DNA from 2 places in the Streptomyces sp. NPDC059534 genome. Region 1 is predicted to be linked to the other one. Evidence: riboswitches for the same ligand, from Rfam matches in the RefSeq annotation. Region 1 holds a riboswitch; the other holds the start of a gene.
The links. Region 1 has a riboswitch for cyclic di-AMP ahead of ACFVZH_RS27840 (M23 family metallopeptidase). Riboswitches for the same ligand answer to the same signal wherever they lie in the genome.
Positions count from the first base shown of each region.

Region 1 (7,736 bases):
GCGAGTCCCACCCGGTCCACGAAGTCGTGGTGGGTGAAGCGGTGGACGTCCTTGGCCGAGAGGCGCGGGTAGGGGGCGAAGAAGCGGTAGTACTTCGACTCGTCCGAAACCTGCTCGTAGAAGCTTACGAGCCGGTCGGCGTCGTCCGCGGTGATGGGCCTGATGCGCGCGGTGCCGCCGTCGCGGAGGACCACGTCCGCTTCCCAGTGGTCGGGGTAGGCGTGCTCCGGTGGTGCCGGCGGGGCCGGTCGATCCGCCGCTTCCGACTGCTCCGACGCGCTCTGCATGGGGTCAGCCTACGGCCGCGACACGACCGTGGCATCGCTCGCGCGGCGGGTGCGCGCCGTGCAAGGTAGGGAGGGCCGAAGGGCGGTCCGATCCGGGCCGAAGGTCGGCGCGAGCACCACGCAGCACATGAGAGACTGGTCTAGACAACCCGCTTGAGACTTGAAGGGCAACACCATGGCTGAGCGCCGCGTCAACGTCGGCTGGGCCGAGGGCCTGCACGCCCGCCCCGCGTCCATCTTCGTCCGTGCCGCCACGGCTTCCGGCGTTCCGGTGACGATCGCCAAGACCGACGGCTCCCCGGTGAACGCCGCGTCCATGCTCGCGGTGCTCGGTCTGGGCGCGCAGGGCGGCGAGGAGATCGTCCTGGCCTCCGACGCCGACGGTGCCGAGGTCGCCCTGGACCGTCTCGCGAAGCTGGTCGCCGAGGGCCTGGACGAGCTCCCCGAGACCGTCTGATCCACGCCCGTACGGATTCCGATCGGATTCCGCACACCGAAAAGCCGTGACTGCCCAAATCGAGGCGGTCACGGCTTTCGCATTTCCGCGAAAGCCTGTTTCCGGGCAGCACGAACAGCGTCCGCCGAATTCCTCTTCTTTGTATACGGCGGCCGCGTTAATTCCGGACGCTCGCCGTGTTGACGACATGTTGCGAAACCCTCACACGGCCGCGCTCCGATGTTTTGAGCCGGTGCAGCGGCAGCGTGCGCTCCGCGTGCAGCGCGGTCAGCCCCCTGGCCCGCTCGGCGTCACCGCGCGCCACCGCGTCCACGATCGCGCCGTGCTCGGCCCAGACCTCCACCGGCTGGGCGGGCTGGTCCACCGTGTACATCCACGCGATCTTGTGGCGCAGCTGGGTGAGCAGCGCCGTCAGGGCCGGGCTGCCGGAAGCCTGCGCGAGCGTCTCGTGGAACCAGCCGCCCAGCGAGCGCAGATCCTCGCCCTGGCCCCGCCGGGCGCGCTCCTGCCCCAGCCTGACTAGGCCGCGCAGCACCTTGAGGTGGGCGTCGGTGCGCCGTTGCGCGGCCCGGGCGGCCCCCAGCGGTTCCAGCAGCGACCGCATGTCGAGGAGGTCGGCCGCCTCCTGCTCCGTGGGCTCGGCGACATGCGCGCCCGCGTGCCGGCGGGTGACGACGAAGCCCTCGGACTCCAGGGTGCGCAGGGCCTCACGGACCGGGACGCGGGAGACCCCGTACCGGCGGGCGAGCTGTTCCTCGGTCAGCCGGCTGCCCCGCTCGTAGACACCGGAGACGATGTCGTCCCGGATCGCCGTGCATACCGAGTGCGCGGGAATGCGCATGTCCGACCTCCGCCTTGGTCCGCGCGAGACAATTCGAGCGGCGCCTGTTCTGCGCCTGATCTTCGACTCTATTGCAGCGCGCCGGAATTTCCGATGCCCCAGGGAAATCCATGATGTTACTCGGCCGCCGGCGGGTCAGCGAAAAGCCCCGGCTCAGTACGAGCCGGGGCTTTTGCGACGCGAGGTGCGGCGGGCTGCGGTCAGACCGCGACGCCGCGGGCGCGGAGGTACGCGACCGGGTTGATGTCGGAGCCGTACTCCGCGGTGGTGCGCGCCTCGAAGTGGAGGTGCGGGCCGGTGGAGTTGCCGGACGAGCCGGAGACGCCGATCTGCTCGCCGGGCTCGACGGTCTGGCCGACGTGGACCCCGATGGAGGAGAGGTGCCCGTACTGGGTGAACGTGCCGTCGTTCATCCGGATGACGATGTTGCTGCCGTACGCGCCGCCCCAGCCAGCCTCGACGACGGTGCCGGAGCCGACGGAGACGACCTGGGTGCCGTAGGCGGCGTGGAAGTCGACGCCCGAGTGGCTGCCGGAGGACCAGAGCGACCCGCCGGTCTTGTACCCGGTGGAGACGTACGAGCCGGCGACGGGGAGCTGGAAGGAGTTCAGGCGGCGGCGCTCGGCCTCGCGGGCGGCGCGCTCCCGCTCCAGTCGGATCTCCTTGGCGCGGGCCTCGGCCTTGCGCTTCGCCTCGGCCTGGGCCTTCGCCTTGGCGACGGCCTCGAACGCCTCCCGCTCCTGGGCGGCGGCCTGCGCGTTGAGCCGGTCCGCGAGGGAGTCCTCGGTGATCACCTGGGTGAGGCCGGTGTCCTCGGCGGAGCGGTTGTCCGTGTCGGCGGCGAGCGCCGGGGAAGCGAGGGTTCCGATGACGCCGGTGGTGGCGAGGGTCGCGACGCCGGCGATGCCCACGCCGCGGCGCGCCATCCGGCTCGGAGCACGATGCTTCCCGGTGGCACGGGTGAACGCCATGTAGAGGCTGGTCCTTTCCTTCCTTCTCGCCTACCGGGTTAGCTGACGGGTTCGGAGCAGGAAGGTCTCCTACGGGCCCCTCCGTACGAGACGAAGGCGTCCGATTCACCCCAGGGACTTCATATGGGTCCCCGGCTCCCCAGGCTCGCGCCTGACGGGGACTCGGCGATGACTGTCCGATGCCGCGGCTGCGGCACGTGCAACTGACGAACAGCCGCACCGACGCTATGCGGATCGTCTTTCAATCACCAACCAGACACGCTTTTTGTAAGACATGCCACAGGGCATACGCCAACCTTTACCCTCAATACGGACAAAGGGGAGGATCCCGGCGAACACACCGCCGGGGTCCTCCCGTTGCCACGTCGGGGCCGGAATCAGCCGGTCACGACGGTCACTTCACCGATGCCGAGCGCCCGCACCGGCTCCGCGATCTGCGCCGCGTCACCCACGAGCACCGTGACGAGCCGGTCCACGGGGAAGGCGCTGACCACGGCAGCGGTCGCCTCCACCGTGCCGGTCTCGGCGAGACGCGCGTACAACTGCGCCTGGAAGTCGTCCGGAAGGTGCTGCTCGACCTGGTCGGCGAGCGTCCCGGCGACGGAGGCGGCCGTCTCGTACTTGAGCGGCGCGACCCCCACCAGGTTCTGCACGGCGGTCTCGCGCTCGGCGTCCGTGAGCCCCTCGGCGGCGAGGGTGCGCAGCACCTGCCACAGGTCCTCGAGCGCCGGACCGGTGTTGGGGGTGTCGATGGAGCCGCTGATGGCGAGCATCGCGGCGCCGTTCCCCCCGGCGTCCGAGCGGAGGACCTGGCCGAAGGCCCGCACACCGTACGTGTAGCCCTTCTCCTCGCGCAGGACCCGGTCGAGCCGCGAGGTGAGGGTGCCGCCGAGGCAGTACGTGCCGAGGACCTGGGCCGGCCAGACGACGTCGTGCCGGTCGGGACCGACCCGGCCGATGAGCAGCTGGGTCTGGACGGCGCCGGGACGGTCCACGATGACGACCCGTCCGGTGTCGTCGGCGGTGATCGACGGCATGGGGAGCGGCTCGGCCGGCTCACCGGTCCAGGCGCCCAGCGTGTCCGCGAGGACCTTGTCGAGGTCGACCCCGGTCAGGTCGCCGACGACCACGGCGGTGGCGGTGCCGGGCCGGACGTACGCCTCGTAGAAGGCGCGGACGGCGGCCGCGTCGATCGCGGCGACGGTCTCCTCGGTTCCCTGGCGCGGCCGGGACATCCGGGACTCGGCCGGGAAGAGCTCCTTGGAGAGCTGCTTGGCGGCGCGGCGGCTCGGGTTGGCCGTCTCGTGCGGGATCTCGTCGAGACGGTTGCGCACCAGGCGCTCGATCTCGGTGTCCAGGAACGCCGGCGCGATCAGCGCCTCGGAGAGCAGCCCGAGCGCCTTGGGCAGCCGGGAGACGGGAACCTCCAGGGAGACCCGTACGCCCGGGTGGTCGGCGTGCGCGTCGAGCGTGGCGCCGCACCGCTCCAGCTCGGCCGCGAACTCCTCGGCGCTGCGCCGGTCCGTGCCCTCCGAGAGCGCGCGGGCCATGATGGTGGCGACGCCGTCGAGCCCGGCGGGCTCGGCGTCCAGCGGGGCCGGCAGGAAGATCTCCACGGCCACGACCTGCTGGCCGGGGCGGTGACTGGTCAGCAGCGTCAGTCCGTTGTCCAGCTTCCCCCGGTCCGGGGCGGGGAACGCCCAGGGCCTGGCGACCCCCGGCTCCGGCTGCGGGTGGAAGTCCATGCTCGTCAAAGACGCGGCAGCGTCGGTCACTGGTCCGCCCCCTCTTCCTCGTCGCTGTCGCTCTCGTCGGCGGTCACCGGCTCGTAGACCAGCACCGCGCGGTTGTCGGGACGCAGCCGGGCCGCGGCGACCGCCTGCACCTCCTCGGCCGTGACGGCCAGGACCCGGTCCACGGCCGTCAGGGCCAGCTGCGGGTCGCCGAACAGCACGGCGAACCGGCACAGTTCGTCGGCACGGCCCGCGACGGTGCCGAGCCGGTCCAGCCACTCGCGCTCCAACTGGGCCTGCGCGCGCTCCATCTCCTCGGACGTGGGGCCCTCCGCGGCGAACCGGGCGAGCTCCTCGTCGACGGCCGCCTCGATCTGCGGGACCTCGACGCCACCGGAGGTCTTCACGTCCAGCCAGCCGAGCGAGGGCGCGCCGGCCAGCCGCAGCAGGCCGAAGCCGGCCGCCACGGCCGTGCGGTCGCGGCGGACCAGCCGGTTGTGCAGGCGGGAGGACTCGCCACCGCCCAGGACCGTCAGGGCCAGGTCGGCGGCGTCGCACTTGCGCGTGCCGTCGTGCGGCAGCCGGTAGGCGGCCATCAGCGCCCGGGCCGGTACCTCCTCCTCGACGACCTCGCGCAGCTGCTCGCCGATGACCTCCGGAAGGGAGCCGTCGCGCGGGGGCCGCTTGCCGTCGTGCTGGGGGATGGAGCCGAAGTACTTCTCGATCCAGGCGAGGGTCTGCACCGGGTCGATGTCACCCACGACGGACAGCACCGCGTTGTTCGGCGCGTAGTACGTGCGGAAGAAGTTCCGCGCGTCCTCCAGCGTCGCCGCGTCCAGGTCGGCCATGGAGCCGATCGGCGTGTGGTGGTACGGGTGGCCCGCCGGGTAGGCCAGCGCGGTGAGCTTCTCGAAGGCCGTGCCGTACGGCACGTTGTCGTACCGCTGGCGGCGCTCGTTCTTGACGACGTCCCGCTGGTTCTCCATGGACTCGTCGTCCAGGGCGGCGAGCAGCGAGCCCATGCGGTCGGCCTCCAGCCAGAGCGCGAGCTCCAGCTGGTGCGTGGGCATGGTCTCGAAGTAGTTGGTCCGCTCGAAGCTCGTCGTGCCGTTGAGCGAGCCGCCCGCACCCTGCACCAGCTCGAAGTGACCGTTCCCGTGGACCTGCTTCGAGCCCTGGAACATCAGGTGCTCGAAGAGATGGGCGAGGCCCGTGCGGCCCTCGACCTCGTGGCGCGAGCCGACGTCGTACCAGAGGCAGACCGCCGCGACCGGGGTCAGGTGGTCCTCCGACAGCACCACACGCAGGCCGTTCGCCAACCGGTGCTCGGTCGCTGTCAGGCCGCCGGAGCCGGCCTCGGCCGTGGCCGTGTGACCCATGGGCATGTACGTCCCTTCGATCGCGATGTGAAAAAGTCCTGCCACTGTATGCAAGCGCGCCGACACCTGGCGAAGTTCCCGCCCGGTCCTGATGTCCCTCTTCCGGGTCGCGGTCGGCGTTGTCGGTGGCACGGTCCACAATGGTCCGCGTCAGATCAACCTTGTTGGTGAAGGAGCCGCAGCCGCGATGGCCCGCCGCAGCACGAAGACACCGCCGCCGGACGACGCGTTCGAGGAGCGAATCCTCGACATCGACGTCGTCGACGAGATGCAGGGCTCCTTCCTCGAGTACGCGTACTCGGTCATCTACTCGCGCGCGCTTCCCGACGCCCGCGACGGCATGAAGCCCGTACAGCGCCGCATCGTCTACCAGATGGGCGAGATGGGGCTCCGCCCCGACCGAGGGTTCGTCAAGTGCGCCCGCGTCGTCGGCGAGGTGATGGGCAAGCTGCACCCGCACGGCGACGCGTCGATCTACGACGCCATGGTCCGCATGGCACAGCCGTTCTCCATGCGACTGCCCCTCGTCGACGGCCACGGCAACTTCGGTTCCCTCGGCAACGACGACCCGCCGGCCGCCATGCGGTACACCGAGTCGCGGATGGCCCCGGCCGCGCTGCTCATGACCGAGTCCATCGACGAGGACACGGTCGATTTCACGCCGAACTACGACGGTCAGGAGCAGGAGCCGGTCGCGCTCCCCGCCGCCTACCCGAACCTCCTGGTCAACGGCGCGTCCGGCATCGCGGTCGGCATGGCGACCAACATGCCGCCGCACAACCTCGGCGAGGTGATCGCGGCCGCCCGGCACCTGATCCGCCACCCGAGCGCCGACCTCGAGACCCTCATGCGGTTCGTGCCCGGCCCCGACCTGCCCACCGGCGGCCGGATCGTCGGCCTCTCCGGCATCAAGGACGCGTACCAGTCGGGCCGCGGCTCCTTCAAGATCCGCGCCACGGCGACCGTGGAGACGGTGACGGCCCGCCGCAAGGGCATCATCGTGACCGAGCTGCCCTTCACGGTCGGCCCGGAGAAGGTCATCTCCAAGATCAAGGACCTGGTCGGCTCCAAGAAGCTCCAGGGCATCGCGGACGTCAAGGACCTCACCGACCGCAGCCACGGCCTGCGTCTCGTCATCGAGATCAAGAACGGCTTCGTGCCCGAGGCCGTCCTGGAGCAGCTCTACAAGCTGACGCCGATGGAGGAGTCCTTCGGCATCAACAACGTGGCACTGGTCGACGGGCAGCCGCTCACCCTCGGCCTCAAGGAGCTCCTGGAGGTCTACCTCGACCACCGCTTCGAGGTCGTCCGGCGCCGCTCCGAGTTCCGCCGCACCAAGAAGAGCGACCGCCTCCACCTGGTGCTCGGCCTGCTCGTCGCGCTGCTCGACATCGACGAGGTCATCCGCCTCATCCGGGAGAGCGACAACTCCGCGCAGGCCAAGGAGCGCCTGATGGAGCGCTTCTCGCTGAGCGAGATCCAGACGCAGTACATCCTGGACACCCCGCTGCGCCGCCTCACCAAGTTCGACCGGCTGGAGCTGGAGACCGAGCGCGACCGGCTCACCGGCGAGATCGACGAGCTGACCGGCATCCTCGACTCCGACGCGGAGCTGCGCAAGCTCGTCTCGGCGGAGCTGGCCGCGGTCGCCAAGAAGTTCGCCACCGACCGGCGGACGGTGCTGCTCGAGTCCGCCGGCGCGCCCGTCGCGGCCGTGTCCCTGGAGGTCGCGGACGACCCCTGCCGGGTGCTGCTCTCCTCGACCGGCCTGCTGGCCCGCACGGCGACGGCCGAGCTGCCCCCGGTCGACCCGGACGCCGCACGGGTCAAGCACGACGTGATCCTGTCCGCCGTGGCGGCCACCCAGCGCGGTGACGTCGGGGCGGTGACGTCGGCCGGCCGACTCCTGCGGATCGCGGTGATCGACCTGCCGCAGCTCCCGGACACCGCGAGCGCCCCGAACCTGGCGGGCGGCGCCCCGCTGTCGGAGTTCCTGTCCCTGGAGGCCGACGAGACGGTGGTCTGCCTGACCACGCTCGACGAGTCCTCGCCGGGCCTGGCCCTCGGC
Region 1 is NZ_JBHWAQ010000026.1:60,948-68,683, reverse strand. Features, by position in the region: gene ACFVZH_RS27855 (GNAT family N-acetyltransferase) at 1-287, opposite strand, end outside; gene ACFVZH_RS27850 (HPr family phosphocarrier protein) at 463-744, shown strand; gene ACFVZH_RS27845 (GntR family transcriptional regulator) at 902-1,585, opposite strand; gene ACFVZH_RS27840 (M23 family metallopeptidase) at 1,786-2,556, opposite strand; cyclic di-AMP (ydaO/yuaA leader) riboswitch at 2,569-2,734, opposite strand; gene ACFVZH_RS27835 (M16 family metallopeptidase) at 2,934-4,301, opposite strand; gene ACFVZH_RS27830 (M16 family metallopeptidase) at 4,328-5,668, opposite strand; gene ACFVZH_RS27825 (DNA topoisomerase (ATP-hydrolyzing) subunit A) at 5,856-7,736, shown strand, end outside.

Region 2 (7,736 bases), on a different contig from region 1:
GGCCACGACCTCGGTGACCCCGGCAGGGTAGTGCGCGAAGTTCAGTCCGTTCCCGGCCCCGATCTCGACGACCCGGCCGGCGAGGCCGGAGAGCAGCTCCTCGCGCAGGGCGCCGAGTCCGCCGCGTCCTTCGGCCGACACGCTCACGCGCGCGTAGAACCGGGCGAACAGGGGGTGATGGACGCGGGGTGCCCGGGTTCCGGGCCGTGGCGGGGTCACCGTACGCCCCTCACCCGGTCACGAAGCAGAACTCGTTGCCCTCCGGGTCCCGCATGACCTGGAAGGAGCCCTGCTCGTCGGTCACGAGCCCGCCGACCCTGACCGCGCCGGCCGCAAGCGCCTCCTCGGCCGCCCGGTCCGGGTCCGGGACCTCCAGGTCGAGATGGACCCGGTTCTTCACCGCCTTGCCCTCGGGCACGCGCTGGAAGGCGAGCCGGACGAACTCCGGCGGATCGACGTACGACCAGTCGTCACTCCGGTCGACCGGATCGCCCCCGAGGAGCCCGGCCCAGAACCGGACGAGGGCGGCCGGACCGGCACAGTCGAAGACGATCTCCTGAACGTGAGCGCGCATGGCCCCAGCCTACGGAGTCACCGTCGCCGGGGCCGTGCGGATTTCAGACCCCGACCGCGTCGGCGAACGCCGCCGCGTCCCAGGCGCCGCCGAGCGCCGGGGCCAGCCAACCGCCCGCCGCCGCCCGGAACTCCGCCGGAGCGAGCGATCCCGAGCCCTCCGGAACCGCTCCGAGCAGGGGCGCGTCCGCCGACAGCGGCAGGTCGGCGAGGTTGCAGCGCGCCGCGAGGTCGGGCGCGGCCGGCCAGCTGCCGACGACGACGCCGAGCTGGTCGATGCCGCGCGCCCGCAGTGCCTCGCCCGTCAGGGCGGCGGTGTTGAGGGTCCCGAGACCGGCCGGGACCACCACGAGGACCGGGGCGCCGAGGAGCGCGGCCACGTCGGCGAGCGTGCCGCCCTCCTCGTCGAAGCGGACGAGGAGCCCGCCGGCGCCCTCCACGAGCACCAGGTCGTGATCGGCGGCCAGCTTCCGGGCGGCGTCGGCGACCTCGCGGGGCCCGACCGGGGCCATCCCGGCCCGCAGGGCGGCCGTGCCCGGGGCCAGCGGCTCCGGGAAGCGGCCCAGTTCGGCCGAGGTCACGGCGCCGGAAAGCCGGACGACCTCGTCCGCGTCGCCCCGCTCGTCCGGCCCGACTCCCGTCTGCGCGGGTTTCAGGACGGCGACCGACCGCCCCGCGGCGGTGGCCACGGCGGCGACCGCCGCGGTGACGACGGTCTTGCCGATCTCCGTCCCCGTACCGCTGACGACGATGATTCCCACTGCTGCCCCGCTCCTTCCGTTCAACCCGTTCAACCCGTTCAACCCGTTCGGCCCGCGCGGGCGGTTCAACCCGTGCGGGCCGGTCAGCCCGCCGCCGCGGCCGCGAGGACCGCCGCGCAGATCCGGGCCAGGTCGTCGCCGCCGGTCACGTACGGCGGCATCGTGTAGATCAGGTCCCGGAACGGGCGCAGCCACACGCCCTCCCGGACCGCCGCGCGCGTCGCCGCCGCCATGTCGACCTCGTGGTCGAGCTGGACGACGCCGATCGCGCCGAGCACCCGTACCTCGCGCACGCCCGGCAGGTCGGCCGCCGGCGCGAGGCCCTCCCGCAGCCCGGTCTCGATCCGCTTGACCTCGACCTCCCAGTCCTGGGAGAGCAGCAGGTCGAGCGAGGCGAGGGCCACGGCCGAGGCGAGCGGGTTGCCCATGAAGGTCGGCCCGTGGGCCAGGATCGGCACCTCGCCCTGCGAGATCCCGTCGGCGACGCGGCCCGTGCAGAGCGTCGCCGCCATCGACAGGTAACCGCCGGTCAGCGCCTTGCCCACGCACATCACATCGGGGGAGACGCCCGCCTGATCGGCGGCGAACAGGCTGCCCGTGCGCCCGAACCCGGTCGCGATCTCGTCGAAGACGAGCAGCACGTCGTGCGCGTCGCACGCCTCGCGCAGCACCCGCAGGTAGGCCGGGTCGTGGAAACGCATCCCGCCCGCGCCCTGCACCACGGGCTCCACCACCACGGCGGCCAGCTCGTGCGCGTGGCGCCCGATCTCCGTCCGCAGCAGCTCGGCGTACGACTCCTCGTACGCGGTCGGCGGCGCGTCCACGAAGACCTGCCGCTGGAGCACCCCCGCCCACAGCTCGTGCATCCCGCCCTGGGGGTCGCAGACCGACATCGGCTGCCAGGTGTCCCCGTGGTACCCGCCGCGCCAGGTCAGCAGCCGCTGCTTCTCGGGACGGCCGAGGGAGCGCCAGTACTGCAGGCACATCTTGGCCGCCACCTCGACGGAGACGGAGCCCGAGTCGCTGAGGAAGACGTGCCGCAGCGGCTCGGGGGTGATCTCGACGAGCCGGGCGGCGAGCCGGACGGCGGGCTCGTGGGTGAGCCCGCCGAACATGACGTGGCTCATCCGGTCGAGCTGGCCGCGTACCGCCTCGTTGAGCACGGGATGGTTGTAGCCGTGGATCGCCGACCACCACGACGACATGCCGTCGACCAACTCGTCCTGACCCTCGGCGGGTTCGGCGAGCCGCAGACGCACACCGGACGCGGACGCGACGACCAGCGGTTCCGCGCGGCCCGGCATGGGGCCGTACGGGTGCCAGACGTGCGCCCGGTCCAGGGCGAGGAGTTCGTCGTTACGCATTCGGGGCCAGGTCGGTGCCGGCGCCCCGGCGGCGTACCGCCACGAGATCGGGCCGGGCGCCGTTCGGAGCGGTGTCCGCCTCGGCCGCGGGGGCCTCGGCCGGCTCCGCCGCGTGACCGCCGCAGGGGCCGCAGCCGCCACCGGCGTGCGAGCCGCAGCCCGCGCCCTCGGCGGACGTCTGCGTGCCGCAGCCGGTGCCCTCCGCCGAGCCGTGCGAGCCGCAGCCGCCGCCCGCCGCCGCGAGCGCGTCCGCGCGGTGTGCGGGCAGCGTGGTGGTCCCCGCGCCCTCCACCTCGAAGCCGGCATCCGCGATCATGTCCAGGTCGGCCTGGCCGGCCTGGCCCTCGCTGGTCAGGTAGTCGCCCAGGAAGATCGAGTTCGCGATGTTCAGCGCCAGCGGCTGCATCGAGCGCAGGTGCACCTCACGGCCGCCGGCGATCCGCACCTCGACGTCGGGGCAGACGAACCGGACCATCGCCAGGATCCGCAGACAGCGCTGCGGGGTCAGGTTCCACTCCTTGGCGAGCGGGGTCCCCTCGAAGGGGATGAGGAAGTTGACCGGAACCGAGTCCGAGTCCAGGTCGCGCAGCGCGTAGACGACGTCGACCAGGTCCTCGTCGGTCTCGCCCATGCCCGCGATCAGGCCGGAGCACGCCGACAGACCGGCGGCGTGCGCCTTCTGCACGGTGTCCACCCGGTCCGCGTACGTGTGGGTCTTGGTGATGCCCTCGTACGTCGCCTCGGACGTGTTCAGGTTGTGGTTGTACGCGTCGGCGCCGGCCTCCCGCAGCCGCTCCGCCTGGCCGTCCGAGAGCAGACCGAGGCAGGCGCACACCTCGACGCCCTCGTTCTGCTCCTTGATGGCCTCGATGGTCCTGCCGACCCGCTCGACGTCGCGGTCCGTCGGACCGCGGCCGCTCGCCACCAGGCAGACCCGCTTGGCCCCGCCCGCGACGCCCGCCGCGGCGGCCTGGGACGCCTCGTCCGGCTTCAGCCAGGTGTACTTGAGGATCTCGGCCTTCGAGCCGAGGCGCTGCGAGCAGTACGAGCAGTCCTCGGGACACAGCCCGGACTTCAGGTTGACCAGATAGTTGAGCTTCACCCGACGCCCGAACCACTGGCGGCGCACCTTGCCGGCCGCAGCCACCACATCGAGCAGTTCGTCGTCGGACGTCGCCAGCACGGCGAGCGCTTCTTCACGGGTCGGCAGCTCGCGCCGCAGCCCCTTCTCCACCAGCGTGTTCAGCAGGTCCATAACCTGAGATCCTTGCCTACCGCCCGCCCCCGGGCCAAGGAGGAACCGAACAAACGCCCCCGATTGGGGTGTGTGGATGACCACATCCCGACCTCGGCTCCCTCCGGCTAGTGTCTGTGCGCTGCCTACAAAAGGATCGCCGCATGCCACAGGCCGACGACGCACGGGCCGCGGGCCCGCGCCGTACCGCGTTCGACTGGACCGACGCCGAGGCGCGCCGCCGGGCGGAAGCCGGTCTCGTCCGGACGCTGCGGCCCCGGGCGGCCGAGTCGGACCTCCTCGACCTGGCGAGCAACGACTACCTGGGGCTCACCCGCCGCACGGAGGTCACCGAGGCGGCGGCCGAGGCCGCACGGCGCTGGGGCGCCGGTTCCACCGGCTCGCGGCTCGTCACGGGGACCACCCGGCTGCACACCCGCCTGGAGCGCGAGCTCGCCGACTTCTGCGGCTTCGAGGCCGCCCTCGTCTTCTCCTCCGGCTACACCGCCAACCTCGCCGCGCTCACCGCGCTGGGCGGCCGGGACTCCCTGATCGTCTCCGACGCCGCCAACCACGCGTCGATCGTCGACGGCTGCCGGCTGGCCCGCGCCGAGGCGGCCGTCGTCCCGCACGGCGACCCCGAGGCCGTACGCAAGACCCTGGACGCGCACCCCGGGCACCGGGCCCTGGTCGTCAGCGACTCCGTCTTCTCCGTCGACGGGGACAAGGCCCCGCTGTCCGAGCTCGCCACGGCCTGCCGTGCCCACGGTGCCGGCCTGGTGGTGGACGACGCCCACGGCTTCGGCGTGCTCGGCGACGGAGGCAGGGGAGCCGTCCACGAGGCCGGCCTCGCCGGCGACGAGGACGTCGTCGCCACCCTCACCCTCTCCAAGTCCCTGGGCAGCCAGGGCGGCGCCGTGCTCGGCCCCGCCCGAGTGATCGAGCACCTGGTGAACGCCGCCCGCACCTTCATCTTCGACACCGGGCTCGCCCCCGCCGCCGCGGGCGGCGCGCTCGCGAGCCTGCGGCTGATCGCCGCGGAACCGGGCCTCGCCGGACGGGCCCGTACCGTCGCGACCGTCCTGCACCGGCGGCTCACCGAGGCCGGCCTCACCGCGGCCCGGCCCGACGCGGCCGTCGTCTCGGTCCGGGCTCCCTCCCCGGAGGCGGCGCTTGCCTGGGCGGCGGACTGCCGCGAGCAGGGTCTGGTGGTCGGCTGCTTCCGGCCGCCCTCGGTGCCCGACGGCATCTCGCGGCTGCGGCTGACGGCCCGGGCCGACCTGACCGACGCACAGGTCGAGCGTGCGGTGGAGACGATCCTGCGGACGGCGCCCGTCGGCTGACGCGACGGCGGCCCAAGCGCGTGCGCGGGCCGCAGAGTTCACCGCTTCGGGCGACAGATGGGGACATATCTTGGTGGAACCCCGCCCGGGGCGGCACGATCGGTGGCACTCTGACGCGAAGTGCAATCCGGGGCGGTGTTCCCGGCGGGAAAGGGACTGCGTCGCATGGCAGATCACCAGGAAGCATCCGTCACGCTGCCGAGCGATCCCGCCTCGGTGCCCACGGCCCGGCGGTACGTCGCGGACGTCCTCACCGGCTGGGGCCTCGACGGCGCCGCGGACGCCGCCGACGCGATCCGCCTGATCGTCTCGGAGCTGGCCACCAACGCCGTCCTCCACACCTTCGGCCAGTCGCCGACGTTCACCGTCGACGTCCGTCTGGTCCGCGAGGAGGTGCTGCACATCGGCGTGACCGACAGCCATCCCCGCCGACCCCGCCGCCTCCCGGCGGCGGTCCAGCAGGACAACGGCCGCGGCCTGGTCATCATCCGCTCGCTCGCGGCGGAGGCCGGCGGCCGTTTCTCCGTCACCCCGACCGCGGAGGGCGGCAAGACGGTCTGGATCACCCTCCCGTGGACGGCGGCCCCGGTTCCGAGCTGCTAGGAGGTGTCCTGCCGGTCAGGCCGGATCGGGGAGCCCCAGGCTCTGTCCGGCGGAGGAGGGGGCGGCGCCACCCCACACCTCACTCCGGTCCGGGGGCCCGCGTCAGCGGGCGGGGGCCGTCATCGGACGCGGCCGTAGTAGACCTTGGACGACCAGATCCTGTCGAGCTTCACCCAGGAGCCCGTCTTGGGCGAGTGCCAGATCTTGCCGCCGCCGGCGTAGATGCCCACGTGGTAGACCCTCCCGCCGGAGTGGAAGAAGACCAGGTCCCCCTGTTGTCTGCTGGACGCGGAGATGTGCCGGGTCCTGTTGTACTGCTGCTGCGCGGTGCGGGGCAGCGACTTGCCCGCCTTCTTGTACGCGTAGAGCGTCAGACCGGAGCAGTCGAACCGGGTGGGGCCGGTGGCTCCGTACCGGTACGGCGATCCCTTCTTGGACGCGGCGACGCTCAGTGCCTGGTTCGCGTGTGTGGTCGCTGCCTGGGCCTCCGGCGCCGCTCCTGGTGCGAGCAGCGTGCCGCCGACGGCGGCGAGGGTGAGAGCCGAGACGGCTCCGGCCCGGGACAGCAGGGACGGGACGTGCATCTGCGCAGTCATGCGCAACCCTTCGTCAGCCGCCTGCGAAGGATGACCTGTCGGGTTCGGGCTGGCGAAGATGCCCGGCCGCGGCTGCGGCTTCACCCCAAGGAACGGCCTCGCTGCCGGAACAGCGCGTACGCCCCGTAAAAATCGGGTCCTCCACTCCTGCCGATCCAATCCTGTCGACCAGACGTCCGGGACAGCGGCAGGACTCGGCGTCCGCCCGGACCGCCCCGCCGTGGTGGCGGGGGCTTGTCGTCGTCAGGGATCTTGACTCACGACATGGGCGAAAACCGAGTTGAAACGGCGATATGTGAGGCTCCTCACGACTGATCCATTCAGGTGGACAGGCAGCCTTTGTGATCTTTGGAGGTTTGGCCGACGAGCCCCGTACCAGCGGCGGAACGTCCGATTCCGCCAAATGCGTACACCTGTTGTGCAACTCACCCGCTGCAAATATCGACTCGTCGACTACGCCGAACGAGCTATGGATTCTGCGGCGCGCGTCGGCCGTCCGGCCCTCGACACGACACGCCGGAATGTCAACTCGCCCGAGTGTGGGGGACGGTGACCCGGTCCGCCCGGCGCTCGCCGTCCAACACCCGCAGGGCGCGCGCCAATGTGTCCGCGTGCACCTCGCTCTCGCCCCGCATATGCATGAGCGTCAGGGCCGCGCGCAACGCCTCCGCGCGCCCGACCAGGGCTTGCGCCGCCCGCAAGGCCCCATAGGTATGCGATCCCCTGGATGGATTGATCTTCCCCAGGAGGTCCACGACTTCGAGGTAGGCGTCGATGAACTCGCCCTCGGCCCCCGTCAGGGCGGGCAGCGGCGGCAGCTCGGGGACCACGGCCGCCTCACCGTGCCGCGCCGCCGGCGGAGGCCCGCCGGCTGGTGACGACGTGGTCGGCCAGGCCGTACGCGACCGCCGCCGGGGCGTCCAGCACCGTGAGGCGGTCGAGGGCGGCGTCGATCCGCTCCCGGCTCTGTCCGGTGTGCTCGGTGAGCAGCCCGGCCACCATGGCGCGCTGCCGGAGCAGTTCGCGCGCGTGCACCTCCAGGTCGCTCGGCTGTCCCCGCATCGGCTCGTCGAGGGTGGGCTGTTCGAGGGTGACCCGGGCGCCGGGGAGGACCATGCGCTTGCCCGGGGTGCCGGCGGCGAGGAGGACGGCGGCGGTGGACTCGGCCCGGCCCAGGCAGGTGGTCTCCACGTCGCAGTGGAGCGTGGCCATCGTGTCGTGGATCGCGGTCATCGCGGTGACCGGTCCGCCGGGCGAGTTGA
Region 2 is NZ_JBHWAQ010000019.1:158,469-166,204, forward strand. Features, by position in the region: gene ACFVZH_RS23140 (class I SAM-dependent methyltransferase) at 1-219, opposite strand, end outside; gene ACFVZH_RS23145 (VOC family protein) at 230-574, opposite strand; gene bioD (dethiobiotin synthase) at 618-1,334, opposite strand; gene ACFVZH_RS23155 (adenosylmethionine--8-amino-7-oxononanoate transaminase) at 1,418-2,698, opposite strand; gene bioB (biotin synthase BioB) at 2,691-3,953, opposite strand; gene ACFVZH_RS23165 (8-amino-7-oxononanoate synthase) at 4,097-5,275, shown strand; gene ACFVZH_RS23170 (ATP-binding protein) at 5,441-5,878, shown strand; gene ACFVZH_RS23175 (C40 family peptidase) at 5,998-6,474, opposite strand; cyclic di-AMP (ydaO/yuaA leader) riboswitch at 6,478-6,684, opposite strand; gene ACFVZH_RS23180 (hypothetical protein) at 6,999-7,304, opposite strand; gene ACFVZH_RS23185 (ATP-dependent Clp protease proteolytic subunit) at 7,312-7,736, opposite strand, start outside.
Region 2: linked by a shared signal. The riboswitch ahead of ACFVZH_RS23175 (C40 family peptidase) and the one ahead of ACFVZH_RS27840 (M23 family metallopeptidase) in region 1 are both predicted to bind cyclic di-AMP.